2 linked regions of the Gimesia benthica genome follow. The protein of the gene in region 2 binds, or shares a complex with, the protein of the main gene of each other region. Links are inferred from orthologs where the notes say so. Each region holds a gene or a part of one and is shown on either strand. Other genes may lie near its edges. The genes, in order: rpsJ and nusB.

Evidence for each region.
Region 1: the proteins of nusB (region 2) and rpsJ are in contact, whole or in part, in a solved structure (PDB 3D3B), measured with the Escherichia coli proteins. The link is inferred for Gimesia benthica from one-to-one orthologs.

What each region holds. Positions count from the first base shown.
Region 1 is NZ_CP043930.1:4,313,050-4,315,964, reverse strand. Bases 1-2,754 are described here. They hold rpsJ (30S ribosomal protein S10), read right to left. Parts: upstream 1,667-2,754; coding sequence 1,334-1,666; downstream 1-1,333. Other genes in these bases: fusA (elongation factor G), read right to left, coding at 1,939-2,754; rplC (50S ribosomal protein L3), read right to left, coding at 478-1,167; rplD (50S ribosomal protein L4), read right to left, coding at 1-426. Also shown: more of fusA, read right to left, coding at 2,755-2,915. UniProt on the Escherichia coli protein: Involved in the binding of tRNA to the ribosomes. Part of the processive rRNA transcription and antitermination complex (rrnTAC). The complex forms an RNA-chaperone ring around the RNA exit tunnel of RNA polymerase (RNAP).
Region 2 is NZ_CP043930.1:6,733,919-6,741,622, forward strand. What follows is about bases 3,019-5,874. They hold nusB (transcription antitermination factor NusB), read right to left. Parts: upstream 4,777-5,874; coding sequence 4,261-4,776; downstream 3,019-4,260. Other genes in these bases: F1728_RS26375 (SDR family oxidoreductase), read left to right, coding at 3,135-4,268; ribH (6,7-dimethyl-8-ribityllumazine synthase), read right to left, coding at 4,849-5,337; rho (transcription termination factor Rho), read right to left, coding at 5,426-5,874. In the rest of the region: F1728_RS26365 (PilZ domain-containing protein), read right to left, coding at 1-126; F1728_RS26370 (efflux RND transporter permease subunit), read left to right, coding at 650-2,875; more of rho, read right to left, coding at 5,875-6,859; coaE (dephospho-CoA kinase), read right to left, coding at 7,093-7,704. UniProt on the Escherichia coli protein: Part of the processive rRNA transcription and antitermination complex (rrnTAC). The complex forms an RNA-chaperone ring around the RNA exit tunnel of RNA polymerase (RNAP).

The sequences.
Region 1 (2,915 bases), 2.4 Mb from region 2 along the record:
CACGCCGGCGACTTCTTTTGTTTTTGGCACTTCAAGAGCCAGCTCATCCAGCAGTGTTACCTGCTCATCTTCAAACTTACTTAGAATCGCCATCCGGGTTGCGAGCTTGACAGCCTTCTTGGGAAGACGGTAGCTCCAGTCTTTCGGAGACTTGGCAAAAGTGTGACCACCGCCCCGACGAACAGGAGTCCGGACCGCACCAGCACGAGCCCGACCAGTACCCTTCTGACGATACAGTTTTCTGGTACTACCAGCCACCATACCGCGGCTTTTGGACTTTGCAGAACCAATCCGCTTATTCGCCTGGTACATCACAACCACATCGTGGAGCAACTGGCGGTTGATACCACTGGCCAGTTCGGTGGACTCGAACTCATACTTGCCCACTTCTTTGCCAGCTTTATCTTGAATTGCAACTGAAATCATTTCGACACCATTTATTAAGGCAGAATCAGGTAACTACTTCAAACACCCGAATCAATATTTGTTAGTATGACGAATGACGAGATCACCACCGTTAGGACCGGGGACTGCACCTCTCACCAGAAGCACACCATTCTCTTCGTCAACGCGGACAACTTTCAAGTGTCTGACAGTAATCTGCTTACCACCATACCGACCACCCATCCGTGTCCCCTTAAGAACACGAGAAGGATCTGCACTCATACCAATCGAACCACCATGGCGGTGCACACGTTTCACACCGTGTGTCGCACGCTGTCCGGAGAAGTTATGACGCTTCATAACCCCGGCAAAACCACGACCCTTGCTGGTTCCAATCACGTCAATGTGACTTACTTCATTGAACAGCGAAACGGTAAGCTCGTTACCCACTTCGCAGCCATGATCTTCACCATCAACGCGAAACTCTTTAATAAAACGCTTGGGCTCACAACCCGCCTTGTCGGCAACGGCCACACCCGCTTCTGTACGTTTCTTCTGACGCTTACTGTCCAGGGCGGCAACATGACCACGCTCACTGCGAGCAGAGAGACGACGAGGCTTATCTTCAAAACCGACCTGAACCGCTTCGTAGCCATCGGTGTCTAACGTGCGCACCTGCAACACATGGCAGGGGCCAGCCTGAATCACCGTAACAGGAACCAGGACTCCATCGTCGTAAACTTGGGTCATTCCGACCTTTTTACCCAGCAGACCGACAGGCATACTCATCACCCTTAAACAACGGGAACAGAGCTTCTACGAAATCCGCCCGCAGGCGAAAGCAAGAAGCATAGCACCACCAGCGATCGAATCGCCGGATCCCTAACCAATCAAGCAGACCCGGCGCAACACCAGACCTGCGAGCATCATAACGAAAACTTTAAAAGAACTAGTTTCCGCCAGCGGACGCCTTAATTTTAATATCAACCCCAGCAGGCAGAGACAATTTATTCAAAGCATCAATCGTCTTACCGGTTGGAGACAAAATATCAACCAAACGCTTATGAGTCCGAATTTCAAACTGCTCACGAGATTTCTTGTCGATGTGAGGTCCTTTCAGGACCGTATATCGCTCAACCCGCGTCGGCAGAGGAATGGGGCCATGCACAATCGCACCGGTTCGCTTCGCCGTATCAACAATATCTGCTGCCGACTGATCCAACACGGAGTGATCATAAGCTTCCATGCGAATTCTAATTCGCTCTTGACTCGCAACGGCCACCAATAAATTCCTTCATTAAAATATGACTCAGACCCTGTTTAGACAATTTTCTCGCACAGGGAAGCGAGCAATATTACTGAGAGCCTCACCGGTTGTCAACAACCCCAACAAAGCAGAAAATGCTTTTTTTGAAATTCCGACACTCCAGCTCAATCAGCGACCCAGCCACTGTTCATTTGAAACCTGCCAGGCAACTTTCAAAATCGTAGACGTGACAAGTTACACATTCACACCCTGGATACCAAGGCTGCCACGTCTCAAAATTTTAAAAATTATCCAATCATCTCTTTTAAAACGCTTTGCGGAGCCGCCGCATACTTCAAAGGCTCCATCGAAAACGATGCCCGCCCCTGCGAGAGACTGCGAATCTGGGTAGAATAGCCAAACAATTGCGACAAAGGCGCCTCGACCTCCATCACACACAAATCTCCGCGCCATTCGCTGTTGAGCACGTTAGCATTCCGCGAACTGAGATCTGCCTGGATGTTTCCACGAAATTCATCAGGTGTCACCACTTCCATTTTCATGATTGGCTCTAGCAACTGAATCTTCGCATCCATAATGCAACCATGCAACGCTTCGGACGTTGCCGCCTCGACCGCCACATCGCTGGTCTCACCTTCTCGCGACTGTGCATCCAATACCACAAACTGCACATTCATCAAAGGAAACCCAACCTGGCCTCCCCCGTCGACACCTAACCGCAGAGTTTCCATCAACTCTTTTTCTAACTCCGGGTTCAACTCATTCGGCTTCAGCTGACTCTTGATGGAAATCGGCTTATCCCCCTTGAAGGGCTCCAGCCGCAGCTTGACTTTGAAATACATATTCCCGTTGGCTGAAGGACGATTGAACTCAACCTCTTTCTCGACAGCGGCGGTAACAGTTTCTCGATAACTCACGCGCGGCTTATGCACCCGCACACTCAAGTTGAACTCTTTCTGCATCCGGTTCCGCAACACTTCCAGGTGCAATTCGCCCATCCCGGAAACAATAGTCTGCCCCGTTTCCTCGTTAGCCACAGCCTTGAACGTGGGATCCTGACGAGACAACTTCTGCAGTGTATCCTCAAGCTTCTTCCGGTCCGCACTCGATTCCGGCTCGACCGCCATTGAGATCACTGTCTCTGGAAACGAAATGGTTTCCAGCAAAATCGGATGCTGAATTTCACACAACGTATCACCAGTCACAGCCTCTTTCGGTCCGATCACTCCGATGATATCGCCGGCATCAATACTGTCCGTCTCAA
Region 2 (7,704 bases):
CTCTGCAGGCACGGAGAGTTCCAGGCGATCCACGTCACGGACATTGACGGCATCCTGATTACCGAAGCTGGCCAGTACGTGTTTCAGGTCCTCCATTGAAGGACGGCTCCATGGCGTTTCTTCCATTGAATTACTCCCGGGTTAGAAGTCTGTATTTTGATTTTGTATGTGGGTTCAGTTCTGACTGATATAGAAATATAGAATACAAATCGCGAATAGTGCCTGATTTCATGCCAGATTACAGAGTTTGCTGGAACTGGAAGTTCGTAATTTGAGGGGAAAGACTGAGCTCACCACAGTCGATCCCTGCGAACGGGGTAACCGCTGACTTTTGTGTGAGTCAGATTGATGGCACCGACTGTTCCAAATCTACCGGTTGTGACGGTATTTCACCCTTTGAAGGTACGAGTTATACCAGTCGTACGAAAGAAATCAGCTGATTCTGCTATACCGGCTGCCGTTTGGAAAAACCGTTTGACGCATTGTTTCAAGTCGGTTCGATATGAAATTGGGGTGGTCTCAGTAATCGATCATTTGACTGATGACTCAGCCGGGCCTGGATCCTGAGTTCAGAATAATGTTGATTACCAGGGGTGTGAGTACTTGAAATGGCTCGAGCAAGCGAAAGCAGATTGATCTACCAAATCTTATGATCTCATCTTTCTATCAAAAATACAGTCGTTACCTGATCTGGGGTGTGTTCTGCACGCTGCCGATTCTGGCCTTCATGGCAGAGCTGCTGCCTTCCAACAATGATATCGAAACCTGGTTGCCCAAGGATTCGGATGTTCGCATTGTTTACGATCGCTTCAAGGCGGAGTTCGGTGCGGAAGAGGTCATTCTGGTGGCGGTGGAGAAGGGGCTGGATCAGCCGGCACTGATCGAAGGCACCGCAGGGCGGATCGAAACCCTGGATTCCGTCAGAGAGTGCTGGACCCCCGATCGACTGAAAAATATTCTGAATGAATTCCAGGTAGAACCAGCAGAGATCAACCGTCGTCTGGACGGCCTGTTGATGAACAAGCAGCATAACATGGCCGGGATCCTGGTATTACTCTCAGACGAGGGGATTAAAGACCGGGCTGGAACGGTCGCCGGGATTCGTGAAAAGCTGGAGTACAACCAGTTAACCGGACGTGAGGTCAAGCTGGCGGGAGCGCCGGTGGTGATTGCAGAACTGGATCGCCTGGGCAGTCAGAAAACCAATAAAAAGTTTTTCATCATCACGCTGCTGATCAGTCTGTGTCTCCTGTATTACTCCTTCCGCGAATGGAAGAAAACACTGGCCACACTGGGTCTGACGATCTGGGCCATCAACCTGACCACCGCTCTGATCTACCTGGGCGGCGGTGAGATGAACTTCATTCTTGGTGCCCTGTCGGTGATGGTGCTGGTATTCACACTCGCCATTTCGATTCACGTGCATCACTATGTCGCCAGCTGTATCGATCAACCCGATCCCCTGTCTGCTGCACTCAAAATCGCCTGGAAACCCTGTTTTCTGGCAACCCTGACAACCACGATCGGCCTGTACTCGTTGACGATCAGCGAAATCGGACCAGTCACCCAGTTCGGCTATGCCGCCTCACTGGGGACGTTCGTCTCCCTGATTACCGGACTCGGGCTCACACCGGCGGTGTTGACCATCTGGCCCATCGATCCGAAAACCATCCACGCAGCGGAATCCCGTTGGAACTTCCAGAAATGTGCCAACTGGTTGATCGATCATTCTGGACGAGTGTCGCTGGCGACAATCGTATTGGTGATGATTACCGGCGTAGGGTTGTTCAGTCTTAAGACGAAAATTGATCCACTCGATTTTCTGCCCGCGGAAGGACGAGTGATTCAGGATGTGAGATCCGTTCAGGAGAATCTGACCGAACTCGATTCTGTCGAAGCGATTGTTGATTTTGGCGATGACGACAAGCCGTTTATCGAAAAAGTAGAGCGAGTTCGCGAGCTGGAAAAAGTAATCCAGCAGCATCCTGCTGTCAGGCACACCATGTCGCTGGCGAGCTTCTTCCCGAATCAGTTTCCCGAAAGTCCGTTCGAAACAGCCCGGCTGTTGTCAAAGGCACAGTCGAAGCACGGAGAGAATGACTTCGTTTCAGATGGAGAACGGCTGTGGCGGATTTCTGCTCGCATCAGCAGCGATGCAGAACTGCCTCAGGATCAGATTTACGACGAACTGTCGGCGATGATCAATGATCCACAGGTCGTTTTGACCGGAGTGGCTCCGTTGTTGAGACGGGCTCAGAACCAGATCTTTACCGGCTTCTGGGAAAGCTTTTCGATGGCGTTTGTGATCATTACGATTGTGATGATTGTCTCGCTGCGTTCCATCAAAGCGGGACTGGTAGCCATGGTTCCCAACCTGACGCCGATCTGCATCGTGTTCGGTATCCTGGGCTGGTACCAGATTCCGATCGACATCGGGATCATGATGACTGCCAGTATTGCGCTGGGTATCGCCGTCGACGGGACGTTCCACTTCCTGGTGCGATACCAGGAGCAGTTCCGTCTTTCCCGTAATTCGGCTCAGGCTTCCCGCGATTCCCTGCTGATGACCGGTGAACCGATCTTTACGGCTGCGGTGATTACCGGGGCCGGTATGCTGGCGTTAACGCTCAGCAACTTCGTGCCGACCGCGCGGTTTGGCTATATGATGACTTCACTGCTGGTGGCAGCACTGGTGGGAGATTTGATCCTGCTGCCCTGTCTGCTGGCCCTGCGACCACGGAATGTCGATCAGCTGGATGGATCTGATCACAAAGACAGTGGTGCCGAGACTGATGAGTCCCGGCCACGGAGTCCGCATTTTCTCAAGCAGTCGCAGCAGGGAGCGAAAGATCAGTCAGACAAAGCAGTTGCATAGTTCATTTTAGTGCAGTTGCCTGAATTCGTCGGTCAATCTCTTCGCTTTTCCGTACCCGTTGATTGATATATGAAGCCAGTTCATTATCATTGACTTTCCCCTGAAAAACAGCATTTTTTCTGTGTCGGCGAGGGAGCGGTCTGCAGCGTTTCTGTGCTGCAGCGATGCCAGCTGGATAGGCCGACCAGAAAACAGAGATAACAAACAGAGCTATTCAGCACTCCTTTTTTTCAACTACAGGTTCATAGCGGAAATCAAAATGGGATACCATCTGATCACAGGTGCCACCGGCTTACTGGGAAGATACTTAATTCGAGATTTGTCCATGGCGGGAGTCCCGCTGGCGGTGCTGGTGCGACCTACCCGACGGATGACAGCAGAGCAGCGGATCGACATGATCATGGGCTTCTGGGATGATCAGCTGGGCCGTGAACTGCCACGACCTGTCGTGCTGGAAGGCAACATTAACGAAGAGAATCTGGGTTTGAGCGAAGAGAATCTGAAGTGGGCCACTGAGAATGTGGATCGCATGATTCATTCGGCTGCCAGTCTGTCGTTTTACAGTACCAGCCACGAAAGCGAGCCCTGGCGCTCCAACGTGGGTGGTGTAAAAAATGTGCTGGAGTTCTGTAAAACCGCGGATATCAAAAAATTCGATCATGTTTCAACCGCGTATGTCTGCGGTTTACGAACCGGTCGGATCATGGAATCCGACGTCGATGTGGGACAGGAATCAGGAAACGACTACGAACGGAGCAAGCTCGAAGCAGAAATGCTGGTTCGCGGTTCCGATCAGTTTGAATCGCTGACCGTCTTCCGTCCTGCGATCATTATTGGCGATTCCAAAACCGGATTCACGAACACTTTCCACGGGTTCTATGCCGCTCTGCAGTTGGGACACACTCTGATGCAGATGCAGTCCCGGGATGAAACGGGCCTGCTGTATGCCGACTCCCGGTTCACGCTGAACGGGGATGAATCCAAGAACCTGATTCCCGTGGACTGGGTTTCCGCAGCGATGTCACACATCATCACCCATCCCAAGCATCATGGCAAAACGTACCATCTGACGCCACTGCATCCGGTTCAGTCCCGCCTGGTGCACGATGTACTGCAGACGGCCTGTAAGTTCTATGGTTCCCGGTTTGCGGGGGCTGGTGTGGAACTGACTGACCCCAACGAAGGGGAGCGGTTATTCTACGATCACATCCGGGTGTACAACTCTTACTGGCGCGATGACCCGGTCTTCGACAGTTCCAACACACAAGAGGCGGCACCGCATCTGCCTTGTCCGCACGTGGATCGCGATCTGCTGCTGCATCTTTCGCAGGTGGCGATTGATATGAACTTCAGCTGGAACGATCGTACGCCCCACCGGTTCGGCGTTAAGTAGCCCAGGGGCTGCCCGGCTTCAATGGAGGATCTTCTTCTTCGGGATCCTCTTCCACCGGTGGTTGAGGAGCAGGCTCAGTTGGCAGAGGAGGGGCGGCACGATTTTCGTCGTGTCGTCCGGGGACGAGCTTATCCAGGATCCCGTTAACGAACTGGGATGACTGAGCACTGCCGAATTCACGAGCCAGTTCGACGGCTTCGTCGATAATGACCGCGGACGGCGTGTCGGTATGCAGCAGCTCGTAGGTTCCCAGTCTCAGGATATTGCGATCGGTGACCGCCATCCGTTTCAGGGACCAGTTCTCTGCGACGTGGACAATTTCCGCATCGATCTGCTGTTTGAACTCCATCACTCCGGTAAACAGTTCCCAGGCGAAAGCGCGAACTGTTTTGCTGCGACCATGCTCATCGATCATTGCGCGAATCTCTTCCGCAGTGATGTCAGAGTTGAGGTCGATCTGGTAAAGCATTTGCACGACCAGCTGTCGTGCCTGTTTTCGGAGAGACATAGGGGTATCACAACTACAGTCTGGAGACAGAAAAATCCGGTTTGTCCGGGGAAGCGGATCAGGGCCTGATTATCAGGCGGATGGCTGATCCTGATCAATCGAGTCTAACAGATTGACCATCTCAATAGCAGCCAGAGCGGCTTCACTCCCTTTATTGCCGACTTTTCCACCGGCCCGGTCCATGGCCTGTTCCATTGTTTCACAGGTTAAAACACCAAACAGAACGGGAATCCCGCTCTCCTGGCTGCTGCGCATGATGCCTGCAGCCACCTGATGATTGATGTAATCGTGGTGCATGGTGCTGCCCTGAATGACGGCACCGAGGCAGCAGACTGCCTGAAAGCGTCCACTCTTGGCCAGTTTATCAGCGACGAGCGGCAGCTCGAAGGAACCAGGCACCCAGTAGACAGAAATTTTCTCTTCGGAACCACCGTGACGACGGAATGTCTCCAGTGCGCCATCCAGCAGACGGCGGGTAATCAGTTCATTCCAGCGGGATACAACAATTGCATAGTTCGCATCGCGGGCCAGCAGGTTGCCTTCAATCAGTTTGTGGTTCATCGAGGTCGTTATTTCAAATAGCCAGGTGGATAAAATGACAGTTCCGGGAGATTCAGCAGTCAGCTTTGAGACTGCTTTGCAGTGCTGATTATCCCAGGTTCATGCTCAGCAGAAATTCTTCGTTCGTTTTAGAACGTCGCATCCGGTTGGTCAACAGTTCCATCGCATCAACCGGATTCATATCGTTGAGAACCCGTCTGAGGATCCAGACGCGACGGAGTTCTTCTTCGTCCATCAGCAGTTCTTCGCGTCGGGTACCCGACTTGTTGACATCGATGGCGGGCCAGATACGCTTTTCGACCATTCTACGGTCGAGGTGCAGTTCGGTGTTACCGGTCCCTTTGAATTCTTCGAAGATCACTTCATCCATGCGGCTGCCGGTATCGACGAGGGCGGTTGCAACGATTGTCAGGCTGCCCCCTTCTTCCACGTTACGGGCAGCACCAAAGAACCGTTTGGGGTGCTGCAGCGCGTTTGCGTCTACACCACCGGAGAGGATCTTACCAGAGTGCGGGACTTCGGTGTTCCAGGCACGGGCCAGGCGGGTAATGGAATCCAGGAAGATGACAACGTCTTCACCGTATTCCACCATGCGTTTGGCTTTTTCAATGACCATTTCCGAAACCTGAATGTGTCGGCTCGGTGGCTCGTCGAATGTACTGGAGACGACTTCGCAGCGGTCGCCGCCGACCTGTCGTTCCATGTCGGTGACCTCTTCCGGCCGCTCGTCAATCAGCAGGATGAATACGTACGCGCTGGGATGGCTGGCGAGAACGCACTTGGCCATTTCCTGCAGCATGACCGTTTTACCGGCACGTGGAGGCGATACGATCAGACCACGCTGTCCCATACCGACGGGGGCCACGAGATCGACAATGCGCGTGCTCAGGTTGCCGGCCGGTGAAGAGAGGCGGAGCCGTTCCTTCGGGTGCAGCGGGGTCAGGTCATCGAAGAAGACTTTGGTCGTGAGGATTTCGGGATCACAACCGTTGACCGCTTCGACTCGCAGCAGTGCGAAGTAACGTTCGTTTTCTTTGGGCGGACGAATCTGGCCCGCCACGATCGCACCGGTGCGTAATCCGAAGCGTCGGATCTGGCTGGGCGAGACGTAAATGTCGTCCGGGCAGGGGAGGTAGTGGTAATCGGGGCTGCGGAGGAAGCCGAAGCCATCCGGCAGGATCTCGAGAGTTCCTTCGCCGAACATGAGGCCGTTAACCTTGGTCCGTTCTTTCAGGATCTTAAAGATCAGGTCCTGTTTTTTGAGCCCGGTGTATTCGGTGAGGTTTTCTTCCTTGGCAAGCTGCATGAGTTCTTTCATGGTCAGCCGCTGCAGATCAGCGATATGGATTTCGCTCTGCTTGATTTTTTCGTAGCGTTCATCAGCGGCTTTGGAGATGGCATCCGCGCGCTGATCTCGCGTCGCGGTTTTGCCCGCTTTACCGTTCGAGTCTAACCCGTCTATATTTTCTGAAGCCACAAGCCCGTCATTTTCAGATGTCTGAAGTTTTATGGATTTGGCCATGATCAAATACTTTCCGAATTGCTAAATAGTGAGATGAAATCGAGTGGAGTTTCTGGGAATTTTAAGCAGATGGGTTGAACGCGAAGAATTTTGAACCTCTGGAAAGGTCAGGTAACATTTGAAAAGGCATCAACTGGTTTCGGTTGAATCAGCGGCGAGTCAGCTGTCTCAGGTTGAAGACGAAATTATTATATGTGTCAGACTGAGGATGTGAATGGGATATCCTCAAATCATTAAATTGTCTCTTTTTCTGTTGGCAGTATTGAATCGATGAATCTGGATAATTGAAGACCTGCTGATTCCAGGTCCTGATCATTGTGAATCACGCTGGTTGCCAGTTTACGCTTTTCTGAGAGAGGCAACTGTTGATTCTCCCGTTTGGTTAATTCTGCTGCTGACCACCCTCGATTCTCAGTCACTCTGAGTAGGCGTTGCTCAAAGGGACACTCAATAAAAACGATGTGATCACACAGCTTTTGCCATCCCGCTTCCAGAATCACGGCGGCGTCTACCAGGATGGCATCAACCTGTCCTGCGGACCGGGCTGCCACAATTTCCTGTTCCAACCTCCGATGAATCTCGGGATGGACGATCTTTTCAAGTGCGTCTAATGCTTCCTGATATTGTTTTGATTCTCCAAAAACGAGTCTGGCGAGTTCTTTACGCATTATTATCCCCTGTTCATTGAACACCACAGACCCGAAACGGGCTCGTATTTTCTGTTGAACTTCGGGGAAATCAAGTACTTCGTGTCCGATCTTGTCGGCATCGATGACTCTGATCGGTCGAAATGAATTTACTGTTTTGGCTACTGCACTTTTACCTGATCCGATTCCTCCAATCAG